One region of the Streptomyces sp. URMC 126 genome, then DNA from elsewhere that is predicted to be linked to it. Evidence: predicted binding sites of a transcription regulator. Region 1 holds the regulator's gene; the other holds the start of a gene.
The links. Region 1 encodes HspR, which represses chaperone genes until heat shock. Its sites were predicted from a motif close to TTGAGNNNNNNNNNCTCAA; they were not measured.

Region 1 (8,539 bases):
TGGAAGAGCTGGCCGATGGCGTTGACGATCGTCAGCAGCAGGGAGAAGAAGCCCACCGCCACGAACCAGTGCGCGACGCCGACGACGCCCCACTTGTTCATCCGGGTGTGGCCGAGGAACTCCTTGACCACCGTGACCGTGCGGCCGGCCGGATCGTCGGTGCGCGTGCCGGCGGGGACGGGCTGGCCGATCCGTACGAAGCGGTAGATCTGCAGGATGGCACGGCCGAACAGCGCGACACCGACCGCGATGAGGACCAGCGACACAATGATCGCGGCGAGTTGCATGGAAGGCTCCTCGGGCCTGCGAGAGCGGGATTACTACTCGGTAACTTATCCAGTCCGTACGAGACTACTCACTCTCGCGCCCGCGATATACCCGCAGCGCCGGTGATCTGCGTCGCGCGGGCCTTCTCCGGTCCGTACGACTTCCGCGCCGGGAGCCGTCTTGCGGATAAGCCCCGCATAAGAGTTGAGTCGGCCCGACTCAGCTCCGTTGACAGTCCGCCATCCGTGTTGCACCCTTGAGTCTGTTCCACTCAAGTCAGCTGGAGGAATCGACATGGCACGTGCGGTCGGCATCGACCTGGGTACGACGAACTCCGTCGTCAGTGTTCTCGAAGGCGGTGAGCCCACCGTCATCACCAACGCCGAGGGCGCCAGGACCACGCCGTCCGTCGTCGCCTTCGCGAAGAACGGCGAGGTCCTGGTCGGTGAGGTCGCCAAGCGCCAGGCCGTGACCAACGTCGACAGGACCATCCGGTCGGTCAAGCGCCACATGGGCACCGACTGGAAGATCAACCTGGACGGCAAGGACTTCAACCCCCAGCAGATCTCCGCCTTCATCCTGCAGAAGCTGAAGCGGGACGCCGAGGCGTACCTGGGCGAGAAGGTCACGGACGCGGTCATCACCGTCCCGGCGTACTTCAACGACTCCGAGCGTCAGGCCACCAAGGAGGCCGGTGAGATCGCGGGCCTCAACGTCCTGCGCATCGTCAACGAGCCCACCGCGGCCGCCCTGGCCTACGGTCTCGACAAGGACGACCAGACCATTCTCGTCTTCGACCTCGGTGGCGGCACCTTCGACGTGTCCCTGCTGGAGATCGGCGACGGCGTCGTCGAGGTGAAGGCCACCAACGGTGACAACCACCTCGGTGGTGACGACTGGGACCAGCGCGTCGTCGACTACCTGGTCAAGCAGTTCCAGAACGGTCACGGCGTCGACCTGTCCAAGGACAAGATGGCCCTCCAGCGCCTCCGCGAGGCCGCCGAGAAGGCCAAGATCGAGCTGTCCTCGTCCACCGAGACGACGATCAATCTGCCCTACATCACGGCCTCCGCCGAGGGCCCGCTGCACCTGGACGAGAAGCTCACCCGCGCCCAGTTCCAGCAGCTCACCGCGGACCTGCTGGAGCGCTGCAAGACCCCGTTCCACAACGTCATCAAGGACGCGGGCATCGCCCTCTCCGAGATCGACCACGTGGTCCTCGTCGGTGGCTCCACCCGTATGCCCGCCGTCGCCGAGCTCGTCAAGGAGCTGACCGGCGGCCGTGAGGCCAACAAGGGCGTCAACCCGGACGAGGTCGTCGCCATCGGCGCCTCGCTCCAGGCCGGTGTCCTCAAGGGCGAGGTCAAGGACGTCCTGCTGCTCGACGTCACCCCGCTGTCCCTCGGCATCGAGACCAAGGGCGGCATCATGACCAAGCTGATCGAGCGCAACACCACGATCCCGACCAAGCGCTCCGAGATCTTCACGACGGCCGAGGACAACCAGCCGTCCGTGCAGATCCAGGTCTACCAGGGCGAGCGCGAGATCGCGGCGTACAACAAGAAGCTCGGCATGTTCGAGCTGACCGGTCTGCCCCCGGCGCCGCGCGGCGTCCCGCAGATCGAGGTCACCTTCGACATCGACGCCAACGGCATCATGCACGTGGCCGCGAAGGACCTCGGCACCGGCAAGGAGCAGAAGATGACCGTCACCGGCGGCTCCTCGCTGCCGAAGGACGAGGTCGACCGGATGCGCGAGGAGGCCGAGAAGTACGCGGAGGAGGACCACAAGCGCCGCGAGGCCGCCGAGACCCGCAACCAGGCCGAGCAGCTCGTCTACCAGACGGAGAAGTTCCTCAAGGACAACGCGGAGAAGGTCCCCGGCGACGTCAAGACCGAGGTCGAGACCGCCGTCACCGAGCTGAAGGACAAGCTCAAGGGTGAGGACACCGCGGAGATCCGCACCGCGTCCGAGAAGGTCGCCGCCGTCAGCCAGAAGCTCGGCCAGGCCCTGTACGCCGACGCCCAGGGTGCCGCGGGCGCCGAGGGTGCCGCCGGTGCCGGTGCCGCCGGTGCGGGCCAGCAGGCCAAGGCCGACGACGACGTCGTCGACGCCGAGATCGTGGACGAGGACAAGCCGAAGGGCGGTGCGTCGGCGTGACGGAGGAGACCCCGGGCTTCGACGAAAAGCCTGAAGGCACTCCCTCCGACGACTCGGCCGACGAGAAGGGCGCCGGTCCCGCCGACAAGGCGGGCCCGGCCCCGGCCGGGGAGGAGCTGGTCGAGGTAGGCCTCCAGGCGCAGCTGGACCAGGCGCAGGCCGCGCTCAACGAGCGCACCGCGGACCTCCAGCGGCTCCAGGCGGAGTACCAGAACTACCGCCGGCGCGTCGAGCGCGACCGGGTGCAGGTCAAGGAGGTCGCCGTGGCGAACCTCCTGTCCGAACTGCTCCCCACGCTCGACGACATCGGCCGCGCCCGTGACCACGGCGAGCTCGTCGGCGGCTTCAAGTCCGTCGCCGAGTCCCTGGAGACGGTCGTGGCGAAGATGGGCCTCCAGCAGTTCGGCAAGGAGGGCGAGCCCTTCGACCCGCTGATCCACGAAGCCCTGATGCACAGCTACGCGCCGGACGTCACCGAGACGACGTGCGTGCAGATCCTGCAGCCGGGGTATCGCATCGGCGAGCGCACGATCCGCCCCGCGCGGGTCGCGGTCGCCGAGCCGCAGCCGGGCGCCCAGGGCAAGGGCGAGGGCGAGTCGGACGAGGAGAGCGGTGGCCCGGACGAGGGCTGACGCGATGACGCACGGCACTGACCGCACGCACCGGGAGGAGGGACGCCGGGGATGAGCACCAAGGACTTCGTGGAGAAGGACTACTACAAGGTCCTCGGCGTGCCCAAGGACGCGGCCGAGGCCGACATCAAGAAGGCGTACCGGAAGCTCGCCCGTGAGTTCCACCCGGACGCCAACAAGGGCGACGCCTCGGCCGAGGAGCGGTTCAAGGAGATCTCCGAGGCGTACGACGTCCTCGCCGATCCCAAGCGCCGCAAGGAGTACGACGACGCCCGGGCGCTGTTCGGCAACGGCGGCTTCCGGGCCGGCCCCGGCGCCGGCGGTTCCTTCAACTTCGACCTGGGCGACCTCTTCGGGGGCGCCCAGGGCGGGGCGGGGGCCGGCGGCTTCGGCGGCGGGCTGGGCGACGTCTTCGGCGGCCTCTTCAACCGGGGCGGCGGCACCACGCGCACCCAGCCGCGCCGCGGCCAGGACATCGAGTCCGAGGTGACGCTCAGCTTCACCGAGGCGGTGGACGGGGCCACGGTCCCGCTCCGGATGTCCTCCTCGGCGGCCTGCAAGGCGTGCTCCGGCACCGGCGACAAGGCCGGCACCCCGCGGGTCTGCCCGACTTGTGTGGGCACCGGCCAGGTGTCGCGCGGCACCGGCGGCGGCTTCTCGCTCACCGACCCCTGCCCGGACTGCAAGGGCCGCGGGCTGATCCCCGAGAACCCCTGTGACGTCTGCAAGGGCAGTGGCCGGGCCACGTCCTCCCGCACCATGCAGGTACGGATCCCGGCGGGCGTCTCCGACGGCCAGCGGATCCGGCTGCGCGGCAAGGGGGCGCCGGGCGAGCGCGGCGGGCCCAACGGCGACCTGTACGTCGTGGTGCACGTCGGCGAGCACCCGGTCTTCGGCCGCAAGGGCGACAACCTCACCGTCACCGTGCCCGTCACCTTCCCGGAGGCGGCGCTCGGCGGCGAGGTGAAGGTGCCCACCCTCGGCGGGCCGCCGGTCACCCTGCGGATCCCGCCGGGCACGCCCAACGGGCGCACCATGCGGGCTCGTGGCAAGGGAGCGCTCCGCAAGGACGGCACCCGCGGCGACCTGCTGGTCACCGTGGAGGTCGTGGTTCCCAAGGATCTCGACGACAAGGCCAGGGACGCCCTGGAGACCTTCCGCGACGCCACGGCGGGTGAGGACCCGCGCGCGGAGCTGTTCCGGGCGGCGAAGGGAGAGTGACCGTGATGAACGGCGACGGCCGCACCCGTCGGCGCTTCGAACCCGCTCAGCCGTACGAGCTGACCGATGAGTCGCCCGTGTACGTCATCTCGGTCGCGGCTCAGCTCTCGGGCCTGCACCCGCAGACCCTGCGCCAGTACGACCGCCTCGGCCTGGTCTCGCCCGACCGCACGGCCGGGCGCGGCCGCCGCTACTCGGCCCGCGACATCCAGCTGCTCCGTCAGGTGCAGCAGTTGTCGCAGGACGAGGGCATCAACCTGGCCGGCATCAAGCGCATCATCGAGCTGGAGAACCAGGTGGCCGCGCTGTCGGCGCGGGTCGCCGAGCTCCAGGCGGTCGTCGACGGCGCCGCCGCCGCGATGCGGCAGCGCGAGGCGGCGGTGCACGCCTCGTACCGGCGGGATCTGGTTCCGTACCAGGAGATGCAGCAGACGAGCGCGTTGGTCGTCTGGCACCCGCCGAAGCGGGACCGCTGATCCCGGATCCCGGATCCCGGATCCCGCGTTTCCGTTCCGGTTCGGACCTGAGAGGCCTGCCGCCCGTGAGGGGGGTGGGCCTCTTTGCCGTGTCCGCTTGGTCATATCCGCTTGGCCGTATCTGCTTCGTCGTGTCTGCCGGGGTGCTGCGGCCGGGGCGGGGCAAACGTTTCTCCACAGGGGGTTTTCCACAGGCATGGCAGCCGCGCCATCACTCCGTCACACTCAGTGAGCATGAGTGTGAAAAAGCGCGGAGAGTCACGGAAGTGGGCGGGGGTGGTCGCGTTGGCGGGCGCGCAGGGTGGTGTCGTGGCGCTGTCGCAGGCGGAGCGGCTGGGCTGGTCGCGGTCCGGCTTGCGGAGCCGGCTGCGGAGGGACGGCTGGCGGGCCGTGGGCCCGGGAGTGTTCGCCGAGCCGGGGCGGACGCCGGGACTGCTGGAGCGGTTGTGGGCACATCAGCTGGCCCGCCCGGAGCTGGTGGTCAGCCACTGGGCGGCGGCGGTGGTGCACGGCATCGAACGGCGGGCGGCGGGGCCGGAGTTCACGGGGCCGGGCGGGAGAAGCCTGCCCGGCGGGCAGGGCACATTGCACCGGCTGCGGCTCCGGCCGGACGAGGTGACGCACCGGGACGGACTGGCGGTGACGACGGTGCCGCGCACCCTGGCCGACCTCTTATGGGCCGGCCCCCGGGACGACGCGCTGGTGGCGGTGGAGTCCGCGGTCGGCCGTCGCCCTGATGGCGAGGGAGGGTCGCGCGGTCCGCTGACCGTCCTCGACGCCGTTCGGGACGCGGTGCGGGACGGCGCGGGGATGCGCGGGTGGCGGCGTGCGCAGGGCTGGCTCGCTCTCGCCGACGAGCGGGCGGGCTCCCCGGCGGAGACGATCGCCCGGCTGCGGATGAACGACGCGGGCCTCTACCCGGAACCGCAGGCCGAGCTGGTCCTCCCCGGCGGGCGCCGGGTGTATCCGGACTTCTTCTTCCGGGGGCAGGGCCTGGTGGTGGAGATCGAGGGGTACGCCTGGCACGGCGACCGGGCGCGGCACCAGCGGGACATCGCCCGTTACAACGAGCTGGTGCGCTGCCCCGAGGTACGGCGGGTCCTGCGGTTCACGGCCGACGACGTCTTCCTCCGGCCGGTGACGATGGTCCGGACGCTCCGGCGGGCCCTGGAGGGCGCCGGGAGTGCGGAGAGCGTGGGGAGCGGGGTGAGTGCGGGATGGGGGCCGGCTTCGTGAGGCGGTGGGGCGGCCGGGTGCGGCGGTTACTCGGGCGCCGGAGCGGTGCCCGGCCCGGGCCGCAGGACGGTGCCTCGTCCGGGTCGCGCAGTGGCGTCCCGGCTGAGATCCAGGGTCAGGACGATCTCTCCGTCCTCCAGGTCGCCCGTCTCGCCGAAGCCCGCCGCGCGGTAGAGGCGGAAGGCGACGTGGTTGCCCGGCACGACGCTCAGCCGGACGCGGGTGTGACCTGCCGCGCGGACGCGGTCGAGGACGGCGGCGAGCCCGGCGTGGCCGAGCCGGCGCCCCTGGAAGCGGTGGTCGATCATGTACCGGCAGAGCGTGACGGTCCCCGGGGTGTCATCCGCCGGCCTGAGGAGAGCGAAACCGATCAGTTCGGAACCCTGGCGGACGGCCAGGGGCTCCGCTGTCGGATGAGCCCACGCGTCCGCGAGGGACCGGACGTTCGGGGCGACGTAGTCGCGCTGACCGGGCAGGACGTCGAGGGCTATCACCGCCTCATAGGTGTCGGCGGTGACGGGCTCGCAGTGCACGGGAACCATGCGGGGCATCCTAAATCGCGGGCCGACGGGGTGTGGCGGCGATTTCGAGCGGTCGGCAACTCCGTACGACGGCAAGGGGGTTGTGGCTCCTCAGGAGATGCGCTGGGAGCCCATCGCCCGGCTGACGGCGATCTCGATCAGTACGCGGTCGGGGTTCGGTTCCGGGGTTCGCTCGTAGCGCTCGGCGTACCGGGCGACGGCGTCGGCGACGGCGTCCGGCTCCGTGCGGACGACGGCCGTGCCTTCCAGGGTGGCCCATTGCCCGCCCGGGGCGACCTGGCAGAGCGCGACGCGGAGGCCGTCCGGGCCGGCGGCGAGGACGTTGGCGACCTTGACGCTCTGCTTGCGGGTGATCACCCGGGCTATGCGCGCCTCCGGGTCGAAGGTGGCGCCCACGGGCACGACGTGCGGGGTGCCGTTGGGGCGGAGGGTGGTGAGGGTCGGGAAGTGGCGCTCGCGCCAGAACGCGACGTAGGCGTCCGGCAGGTCGCGGAGGTCGTAGGCCATGGCCGCCAGGGTAGTGGGCCGGGGGTCAGAGGAAGTCGGTGGTGTCGAGTTCGAAGTCGAAGGGAGCGGGGAGGGGGAGCGACTTGCCGAAGGGGACACTGTGCGTCTCCGCGTAGTCCTCCCGCGCCGGCTCGGCGAAGAGGGTCACCGTGCTGTCGTCGCGGTCCACGAGGAGGTAGAGGGGGATGCCGGCGCGGGCGTAGCAGTGGCGCTTGGTGACGCGGTCGCACGGCGACGTGTCTCCGGTCACCTCGGCCACCAGTGCCACGCCGTCGGGGAGCATCCAGGTCGGCGCGCCGCGGAAGAGGCGCTTCTCGCGAGGGGCGAAGGTGGCATCAGGGAAGACGTGGTTCTCCGGACGGGAGCCGCCGGACGGCAGCCTCAGACCCTTGTTGCCCGAGAACTGCATGCGCGCCTTCGACCGGTCGTAGACCTGGGCGACGATCAGCTCGACGGCGTCCTCATGGTCGCCGTCCGGTGCCGCTGGCACGACGATGCTCCCCTCGACGAGCTCCGCACGGAACCCCTCGGGGGGCTCCATGGCGAGGAAGTACTCCAGGAAGGCCTCTTCCGGCGTCGTCGGCCCCGCGTCTCGTCCGTCTTGCGTCCCTTGTGCCGGGGCCGTCATGCCTCACCTCCCGTCGACCGAGCGCCAGCATCCCGGACGGCCACCGGTGGCGGGCCGTTCGTCGTACCGGTTCACTCGCAAGGGGGAGAGTCCGGGCGGACTACCGAGGCAAGGGTTGAGTGGAATAGACTCAACTTATCGCACGTTGATGGAAGCAGGACGAAGTAGCGAACCCGAGGAGGAGCTCCCCGTCGTGGATGCCGAGCTGACCAACAAGAGCCGTGAGGCGCTGAGCGCCGCCCATGAGCGGGCCGTGTCGGCCGGGCATGCCGATATGACCCCCGCCCACCTGCTGCTGGCCCTGCTGGCCGGGCAGGAGAACGAGAACCTGCTCGACCTGCTGGCCGCCGTGGAGGCGGACGCCGCGGTGCTGCGCGGTGGGGCCGAGCGGGTGCTGGCCGGGCTGCCGAGTGTGCAGGGGTCGACCGTGGCGCCGCCGCAGCCCACCCGGGAGCTGCAGGCCGTGCTGGTGGACGCCGGGGAGCGGGCCCGTGACCTGGGGGACGAGTACATCTCCACCGAGCACCTGCTGATCGGGCTCGCCGCCAAGGGCGGCCGGATCGCCGAGCTGCTGGAGCAGCAGCGGGCCTCCGCCAAGCGGCTGCTCGACGCGTTCGAGAAGGCGCGCGGCGGGCAGCGGGTGACGACCGCCGACCCCGAGGGCACGTACAAGGCGCTGGAGAAGTTCGGCACGGACTTCACCGCCGCCGCGCGGGACGGGAAGCTCGACCCGGTCATCGGGCGGGACCACGAGATCCGCCGCGTGGTGCAGGTCCTCTCCCGCCGCACCAAGAACAACCCCGTCCTCATCGGCGAGCCGGGCGTCGGCAAGACGGCCGTCGTGGAGGGGCTGGCGCAGCGGATAGTGAA
Region 2 (8,539 bases), on a different contig from region 1:
CCCGACCACGTCATCGGCGACATCGATCACCTCGCGTTTCTCGCGAAAGTCGAGGAGAGAGCCGATGAACTCGTCCGTGCAGCGGCAGCCCTATAGCTGGACGGAGGGAAGTACGAAGGCCCTTCCCCTCGAATGCAGAACGAGATCATCGGGTCTTTCGGAATGTTTGTCTACCAGGTAGTCCCGCGTCATCAGAAGGTCTACATCCGCCAGGTCACCTTTCTGCCCTGAAGGCCGGTCCCGTGCGTCAGGAGCCAGGCGGAATCGCTCACTCGTCCACCGGCTCCCACACCGCCCCGCCGTCCTCCGTCCGGCGGACGCGGCCGAAGGGGACGTCGGCGAAGTGGATGCCGAAGCCGAGGGTGCCGGGTTCGGAGAGGCGGTCGACGAGGGTGCGGCGGAAGGCCGTGGAACGGGCCGGGTCGTGGTCGACGACCGCGGCCCATTCGGGGTGGGCGACCTGAAGCGGGGTGTGCATCGCGTCGCCGAAGGCGAGCAGGCGCCGGTCGCCGCCGGTGATGACGTAGGCGACGTGGCCGATCGTGTGGCCGGGGGCGAAGAGGGCCCGGACGCCCGGGAAGATCTCGTCGCCGTCGGCGACGGTACGGATGTTGCCCTCGATGGCGGCGATCGTCTCCTTGGCGACGCCGTGTTCCTCGGTGGCGAGGTGGCGGTCGCGCCACTCCGGCTCCGCGATCAGGTGGGGCACGCCCGCCTCGGCGAGCCGCTCGGACCAGCCGACGTGGTCGAGGTGGAGGTGGGTGACGGCCACCGCCTCCAGCGTGGCCGGCGGCCGGCCGAGCGCGGTGAGGTGGTCCGGGAGCGTGCCGCCGGCGATCCTGCCCACGGGCCTGCCGGGCTCCGCCGGGAGCGTGAGGGGGCCGACGCCGGCGTCGATCAGCAGGGCGCGGTCGCCGTGCTCCACCAGCAGGCCGCCCACGCCGGCCACGAGGTAGCCGTCGGGGTCGAGGTACTCGGGGTGGGCGGCCCACACCTCGTCCGTCGTGGCGGGCAGCCAGCCGCGTGGGGACAGTTGGACCGCGCCGTCGGGCACATAGGTGACCTTGGTGTCGCCGAGGCGGAGGGAGCGGACACCGGCGGGGCGGGTGAGGCGAGTGGGGCGGTCGAGGCTGGACTCAGTGTTCGTCATGCTGCGAACAACGGCCCGTCGGAGCGCAGGATTCCCATGCTCCGACGGGCCGTCAGGAAATGTTGATTTGTAGGGTCGTAGCAGGTCAGGCCGCTGCGGTCGCCGCCACCGAGGCCGACGCGGCCGCCGGTGCCGTTGCCGGTGCCGTCGCCGGTTCGAGAGCCAGCTCCAGCACCTGCCGGACGTCCGAGACCGCGTGGACGTCCAGCTTCTCCAGGACCTCGGCGGGGACGTCGTCGAGATCGGGCTCGTTGCGCTTGGGGATGACGACGGTCGTGACACCCGCCCGGTGCGCGGCCAGCAGCTTCTGCTTCACGCCGCCGATCGGCAGGACGCGCCCGGTCAGCGAGACCTCACCGGTCATGGCGACGTCGGGGCGGACCCGGCGGCCGGAGAGCAGCGAGGCCAGGGCCGTCGTCATGGTGATGCCCGCGCTCGGGCCGTCCTTGGGCACGGCGCCCGCCGGGACGTGCAGGTGGACGCCGCGCTCCTTGAAGTCGGCGACGGGCAGCTCCAGTTCGGCGCCGTGCGAGCGGAGGAAGGAGAGGGCGATCTGCGCGGACTCCTTCATCACGTCGCCGAGCTGCCCGGTGAGCGTCAGCCCGGCGCCGCCCGTCTCCGGGTCGGCGAGGGACGCCTCGACGAAGAGGACGTCACCGCCCGCGCCGGTGACGGCCAGGCCGGTGGCCACGCCCGGGACCGAGGTGCGCCGCTCGGCCGGGTCCTGGGCGGACTCGGGGGTGTGGTGCGGCCGGCCGATCAGCGGCCGCAGCTCGTCCACACCGATCGTGAACGGCAGCTTCCGCTCGCCGAGTTCGTGCTGGGCCACGACCTTGCGGAGCAGCCGGGCCAGGTACCGCTCCAGGGTGCGGACGCCCGCCTCGCGGGTGTACTCGCCGGCGAGCCGGCGCAGCGCCGCGTCGTCCACCACGACCTCGCCGGGCTCCAGACCGGCCCGCTCCAGCTGCCGGGGCAGCAGGTGGTCACGGGCGATGACGATCTTCTCGTCCTCGGTGTAACCGTCGAGGCGGACGAGCTCCATCCGGTCCAGCAGGGGCTGCGGGATGGCCTCCAGGACGTTGGCGGTGGCCAGGAACACCACGTCGGAGAGGTCGAGTTCGACCTCCAGGTAGTGGTCGCGGAAGGTGTGGTTCTGCGCGGGATCCAGGACCTCCAGGAGGGCCGCGGCGGGGTCGCCGCGGAAGTCGGAGCCGACCTTGTCGATCTCGTCGAGGAGGACGACCGGGTTCATGGAACCCGCCTCCTTGACGGCGCGCACGATACGGCCGGGGAGCGCGCCGACGTACGTACGCCGGTGGCCGCGGATCTCCGCCTCGTCGCGGACGCCGCCCAGCGCGACCCGGACGAACTCCCGCCCCATCGCCTTGGCGATGCTCTCGCCGAGCGAGGTCTTCCCGACGCCGGGCGGGCCGACGAGCGCGAGCACCGCGCCCCCGCGCCGCCCGCCGACCACGCCCAGCCCCCGGTCGGCGCGCCGCTTGCGCACCGCCAGGTACTCGGTGATCCGCTCCTTGACGTCGTCCAGGCCCGCGTGGTCCGCGTCGAGCACGGCCCGGGCGCCCGGGATGTCGTACGCGTCCTCCGTGCGCTTCGTCCAGGGCATCTCCAGGACGGTGTCGAGCCAGGTGCGGATCCAGCCGCTCTCGGGGCTCTGGTCGGAGGCGCGCTCCAGCTTGTCGACCTCCTTCAGGGCCGCCTCGCGGACCTTCTCCGGCAGGTCGGCGGCCTCCACCCGGGCGCGGTAGTCGTCGGACTCGCCGCCCGGCTCTCCGTTGAGCTCGGCCAGCTCCTTGCGGACGGCCTCCAGCTGGCGGCGGAGCAGGAACTCGCGCTGCTGCTTGTCGACGCCCTCCTGGACGTCCTTGGCGATGGCCTCGGCGACGTCCTGTTCCGCGAGGTGGTCGCCGAGCCACTTCACGGCGAGCTTCAGCCGCGCGACCGGCTCGGCGGTCTCCAGCAGCTCGACCCGCTGGGCGACGGTGAGGAACGGCGAGTAGCCGGAGTTGTCGGCGAGCTGGGCGGGGTCGTCGATCTGCTGGACCCGGTCGACCACCTGCCAGGCACCGCGCTTGCGGAGCCAGCTGGTGGCCAGCGCCTTGTACTCCTTCATCAGCTCGGTGACGGCGCCCGGCAGCGGATCCGGGGTCACCTCCTCGACGGCCGTCCCCTCCACCCACAGCGCGGCACCGGGCCCGGTGGTCCCGGCGCCGATCCGCACCCGGCGGACACCGCGGATGAGGGCGCCCGGATCCCCGTCGGAGAGCCGGCCGACCTGCTCCACCGTGCCCAGGGTGCCGACGCCCGCGTAGGTGCCGTCGACGCGCGGGACCAGCAGCACGCGCGGCTTCGCGCCGCCCTGCGCCGCGGCCTGCGCCGCCTCGACGGCCGCGCGCACCTCGGCGTGGGTGAGGTCCAGCGGAACGACCATTCCCGGCAGGACCACCTCGTCGTCGAGCGGCAGCACGGGCAGGGTCAGCGATGCGACGGCCTTGCTGTCAGCGGCCTCAGCAGCCATGATCTCCCCTTCGGCAGGCAAGTTGAGCTCTGCTGACTCAATGCTTCTGAGTTCAGGGATGTTCCCGGGACTTTGTTCGCTGTGAGCGATCAGCGTCGTGCGTGGTCGAGGCCGCGGGCCCCGGCCGTCCCCGCTCCCCTCTTCCCGTTCCCCGTCCGGCCGTTGTCAGAGGGCGCCCCTACGCTCCGGGGCATGGGAATGACCGGACAGTACGTGCGCTTCGCCCCCGCCGAGTACGCCCGCGCCCTCGCCGACCCGGCGTGGGCCGTGGGCCAGGCCTACGCCCGGCTCGGCGCGGAACCCGTCGAGCAGCCCGATCCCGCGGCGGCGCGGGCCCTCGACATCGACAAGATGTGGCACGGGCTGGCCTTCCTGCTCGACCGCGTCGAGTTCCCCGTGGACGTCGTGTTCGGCGACGCGGCGGTTCCCGGGGCGGGCGACTGGGGGTGCGGGGCGCCGCGCCATCTCGCGCCCGAACGGGTGCGGGAGGCCGCCGACGCGCTGGCCCGGATACCCGCGGAGCGCCTCCTGGAGGGGGTCGGCCCGGCCGACCTCGCCCGCGAGGAGGTCTATCCGTCGCTGATCTGGGAGCGCGGCGAGTCGTTGCGGTGCATCACCGCCGAGTACGAGCGGCTGGTGCCGTTCTTCGGGGCCGCGGCGCGGGAGGGGGACGGGATGTTCATGTGGCTCCACTAGCGGGTCCGGGCGGCGGCACCCGCCCCTCAGTGCCCCGCCCGCCGGACCGTCCGTCCCTGCCGGGCCGCTCGAACGCCCTGGACGCTCTGGACGCCCCGCCCGCCCTGGCCGCCGTGGCCGGGAAAGGCGCGGCGGTAGTCCGTCGGGGTGATGCCGAAGTGCAGCGTGAAGTGGCGGCGCAGGTTGGCGGACGTGCCCAGGCCGCTGAGCTGTCCCACCCGCTCCACCGGGAGGGAGGTGGCCTCCAGCAGGGACTGCGCACGGGCCAGGCGCTGCTGGAGAAGCCACTGGAGGGGCGTGGTGCCGGTGGCGGCCTGGAGGCGGCGGAAGAACGTGCGGGGGCTCATGCCCGCGCGGGCGGCCAGATCGTCGACGGTGAGCGGCTGGTCGAGGCGTTCGGTGGCCCACTGCAGGACGGGCGCCAGGCCGTCGTCGCCGGTCTCGGGGACGGAGACCTCGACGAACTGGGCCTGCCCGCCGGGCCGGTGGGCCGGGACGACGAGCCGCCGGGCGAGCTGGTTGGCGACGTGGGCGCCCAGGTCGCGGCGGACGAGGTGGAGGCAGAGGTCGAGGCCGGCCGTGACGCCGGCGCTGGTGAGGACGTTCCCGTCGTCCACGTAGAGCACCGAGTCGTCCACCGTCACCTCGGGGTGCCGGCGGGCCAGGGCCTCGGTGTGCATCCAGTGGGCGGTCGCGCGGCGGCCGTCGAGGACCCCCGCGGCGGCCAGGGCGAAGGCTCCGGCGCACAGGGAGACCATCCGCGCGCCCCGGTCGGCGGCGCGCCGGAGCGCGCGCAGGAGCTCGTCCGGCAGTTCGCGCTCGCCGTCGACGCACGCCTCGGGAACGGACGGGATGATCACGGTGTCCGCGCCGTCCAGCCCCTCCAGCCCGTGGGGGGTGCGCAGCGTGAAGCCGAGGGGGCTCGGCGCCGGCCGGTCCGGGGACGAGGCTGAGGGCGGGGACGCGGACGAGGACGGGCCCGCGGCGCACAGGCGGAGGTCGTACCAGGGGTCGGCGAGATCGGGGTGCGGAATGCCGAAGACGGTGCAGACCACCCCCAGCTCGTACAGATCCCAGTAGGGGATGTCGTCGTCGATCACCGCCACGGCCACGGAACCAGCGCTCATGGACGCCAGCTTAGTGGCAGGAATTTTTCGAAGGCGGTCACTCCTGCCACTGTCGGGCCCGGACGGGCGGTGGAAACGTAGGGGACACGCGAGAGCGCTTCCGCACAATCCGTGCGAACTCCGGCACTTCCGAAAGAAACGGGTGGGTTTTCGAATGAGCACGAAGGTGACCGTCCTCGGCCTGGGCGCGATGGGCACCGCGCTGGCCGGCGCGTTCCTGGCGGCCGGCCACCGCACGACCGTCTGGAACCGCACGCCGGGCAAGGCCGCCGCCCTGGTGGAGAAGGGCGCCGTCGAGGCCCCCGACGCCGCCGCGGCCGTGGCGGCGAGCCCGCTGGTGGTCGTCTGCCTGGCCACCTACGACACCGTCCACCAGGTCCTCGGCCCGCTGGCCGGCGACCTGGCCGGCCGGACCATCGTCAACCTCACCTCGGGCTCACCGGAACAGGCCGCCGAGGCGGCCCGCCGGGCCGGCGAGCACGGCTTCCGCTACCTCGACGGCGCGATCATGACGACCCCGCCCGGTGTCGGCGACCCCGACTTCATGTTCCTCTACAGCGGCTCCCCGGAGGCCCTCGCCGAGCACCGGCCGACGCTCGCCGCCCTCGGCGACCCGGTGGACCTGGGCCCCGACGTCACCCTGGCCTCCCTCTACGACACCGCGCTGCTCGGCCTGATGTGGTCCACGCTCACCGGCTGGGCGCACGGCGTGGCGCTCGTCGGGACGGACGGCGAGGGCAGGGCCGCGGCCTTCACCGCGGTCGCCAACCGCTGGATGCGGGCGATCGAGGTGTTCATGGGCACCTACGCCCCGCAGGCCGACGCCCGCAGCTACCCCGGCGACGACGCGACGCTCGACGTGCACCTCGCGGCCATCGGACACCTCGTCCACGCCAGTGAGGCGCGCGGCGTGGCCTCCGGCCTGCCGGAGCTCTTCAAGGGTCTGGTCGAGCGGGGCATCGCGGCCGGGCACGGCGGCGACAGCTGGGGCCGGCTCGTGGAGTTCGTCCGGGCGGAGGGACGCGCGTGAGCTCGCCGACGAGCACGGGCACCGCCGTCGCCCTGGACTGGGCGTCCCTGGTCACCGGGACCGCCGAGCGGGCCACCGCCTTCCTGGACGGCCTGGCCCCGGACGCGGACTGGTCACGGCCGGCCGGACGGCTGGACTGGTCCTGCCACGCGACGCTGGACCACCTGGCGCTGGGGATCACCGGCTACGCGGGCCTTCTCACGGCCAAGCCGCGCGACCGCTACATCACGCTGTTCGCCTCGCTCGACCCACAAGCCCCGGTGTCAGCCCGGCTGGAGGGCATCCGCGTCGCGGCGTCGTTCCTCGCCGCCGCCGTCCGCGCCGCCGCGCCCGAGGACCGGGCCTGGCACCCCTGGGGGCACTCCGACGGGCCCGGTTTCGCCGCCATGGGCGTGGTCGAGACCGTCGTCCACACCCACGACATCGCCACCGGCCTGGGCGTCGGCTGGACGCCGCCGGACGAGTTCGCCGGTCCCGCCCTCGCCCGGCTGTTCCCCGGCGTCCCGGACGACGGCGAGCCCGGCCTGGCCCTCCTCCGCGCCACCGGAAGGATCGCGCGGCCCGGGGAGGGGCACGTCGGCGAGTGGCGCTGGGACGGGACCGTCCACTGAGGCGGTGCCGCGGACCGCGCCTCGGGGGGCGCGCCGGCCGGACGGCGCGCCGACGGGCAGACGAGTGTCGGGCGGGGTGCCGGTGCCGTCGGGGGAACCAGTGCCCTCCGGGGCCTCAGGTACGGCCGGGGCACCTGCGACCACTGCCGGAGTTCCAGGGCCCGCCGGGGCACCCGTGACGGCCGGAGCCACATCGCCCGGTGTGGCTCCCGCGCCGACCGTCGGGGCCCCGAAACCCGCCGACAGACCGGCGACACCGACGGAGCCGGGCCGCCCGAGAGTGTCGGCAGGACCGGCGGGCCCAACGGGACCGGCGGGCCCAACGGGACCGGCGGGCCCAACGGGACCGGCGGGCCCAACGGGACCGGCGGGCCCGGCGGAAGCGGCGGGCCCGGCGGAAGCGGCGGGCCCGGCGGAAGCGGCGGGCCCGGCGGAAGCGGCGGGCCCGGCAGGACCAGCAGGACCTGCAAGACCGGCGGGAGCGACATCACCAGCAGGACCAGCCACACCACCAAGACCAGCCACACCGCCAAGACCATCCGCACCGTCAAGACCATCCGCACCGACGAAACCGGCGGCAGTGTCCACCGCCGCGGGCCGGAGGGGAGCCCGCCCGCCCGGCGCCGCCTCCCGTACGTCCCCCCGCAGCAGTACCTCGCACGCGACCCCGGCCAGCAGGGCTATGGGATGCCCCCAACTGGCCAGCGGATCGGCCAGCTCCACCAGGTCCTGCGCGCACATGACGGAAGCGGCGCCCAGCAGGCCCCACTTCCAGGCCGGCCGCTGAAGGCTCGCCAGCGCGCCGAGGCAGGCCATCAGGCCGAAGCTGATGCCGTAGTCCAGCCGGTGCAGGGAGTCGTCCGGCAGCCGACCGGCGGCGACCGCGCCGGCCACCGGCAGTTCGGTGGCCAGGGTCGCCAGCACATGGCCGAGCAGGAAGACACCGGCCGTGCGCAGCCCGCCCACCCTGCGCTCCAGGGCGCCGAGCACCGGCGCGAACGCCCAGCCGAAGAAGGACCAGAGCCCGCCGGCCACCCACAGGGCGCTGGCGAACAGCACGACGAGCGGCCGGTCGGCGAGGTGGGCCGCATCCGTGCTGGAGTCGCGGAGCAGGCGGTTGACGGTGCTCTCGTCGCCGAGCTCGGTGTAGATCGCGGTGCCGAGCAGGACGAGGCCGTAGCAGAGGGTGAAGGGCGTGGCCCGGGGGGAGGGGACCAGTTGCCGCAGCCCGCCGAGCCGGGCGGCTCCGCGCGGGCGTGCGCTCCGCCGTCCGGTGGCGGTGCCGTCGGCCGGCGCGGAGGCGCCCGCCTCGGCGGGATCGGCGGCGGTCACTCGGCCGGGCTCCCTTCCGTGGTCCTTCCCGGGCCGAGCCCGGACCTTCCGCCCCGG

Region 2: lon (endopeptidase La) is a predicted target of HspR. The motif match lies at 3,709-3,727, and genes of this name have one in related genera.

What each region holds. Positions count from the first base shown of each region.
Region 1 covers NZ_JBPQTX010000150.1:4,359-12,897, reverse strand. Annotated here, with positions in the region: gene ACSNOK_RS19085 ((Fe-S)-binding protein) at 1-287, opposite strand, end outside; gene dnaK (molecular chaperone DnaK) at 562-2,427, shown strand; gene grpE (nucleotide exchange factor GrpE) at 2,424-3,059, shown strand; gene dnaJ (molecular chaperone DnaJ) at 3,111-4,280, shown strand; gene ACSNOK_RS19065 (heat shock protein transcriptional repressor HspR) at 4,286-4,756, shown strand; gene ACSNOK_RS19060 (endonuclease domain-containing protein) at 4,991-5,992, shown strand; gene ACSNOK_RS19055 (GNAT family N-acetyltransferase) at 6,019-6,534, opposite strand; gene ACSNOK_RS19050 (pyridoxamine 5'-phosphate oxidase family protein) at 6,625-7,041, opposite strand; gene ACSNOK_RS19045 (Uma2 family endonuclease) at 7,067-7,669, opposite strand; gene clpB (ATP-dependent chaperone ClpB) at 7,863-8,539, shown strand, end outside.
Region 2 covers NZ_JBPQTX010000041.1:13,412-21,950, reverse strand. Annotated here, with positions in the region: gene ACSNOK_RS07805 (MBL fold metallo-hydrolase) at 269-1,150, opposite strand; gene lon (endopeptidase La) at 1,236-3,686, opposite strand; gene ACSNOK_RS07795 (YfbM family protein) at 3,879-4,382, shown strand; gene ACSNOK_RS07790 (helix-turn-helix domain-containing protein) at 4,409-5,494, opposite strand; gene ACSNOK_RS07785 (NAD(P)-dependent oxidoreductase) at 5,664-6,539, shown strand; gene ACSNOK_RS07780 (maleylpyruvate isomerase N-terminal domain-containing protein) at 6,536-7,150, shown strand; partial or broken gene ACSNOK_RS07775 (rhomboid-like protein) at 7,847-8,482, opposite strand.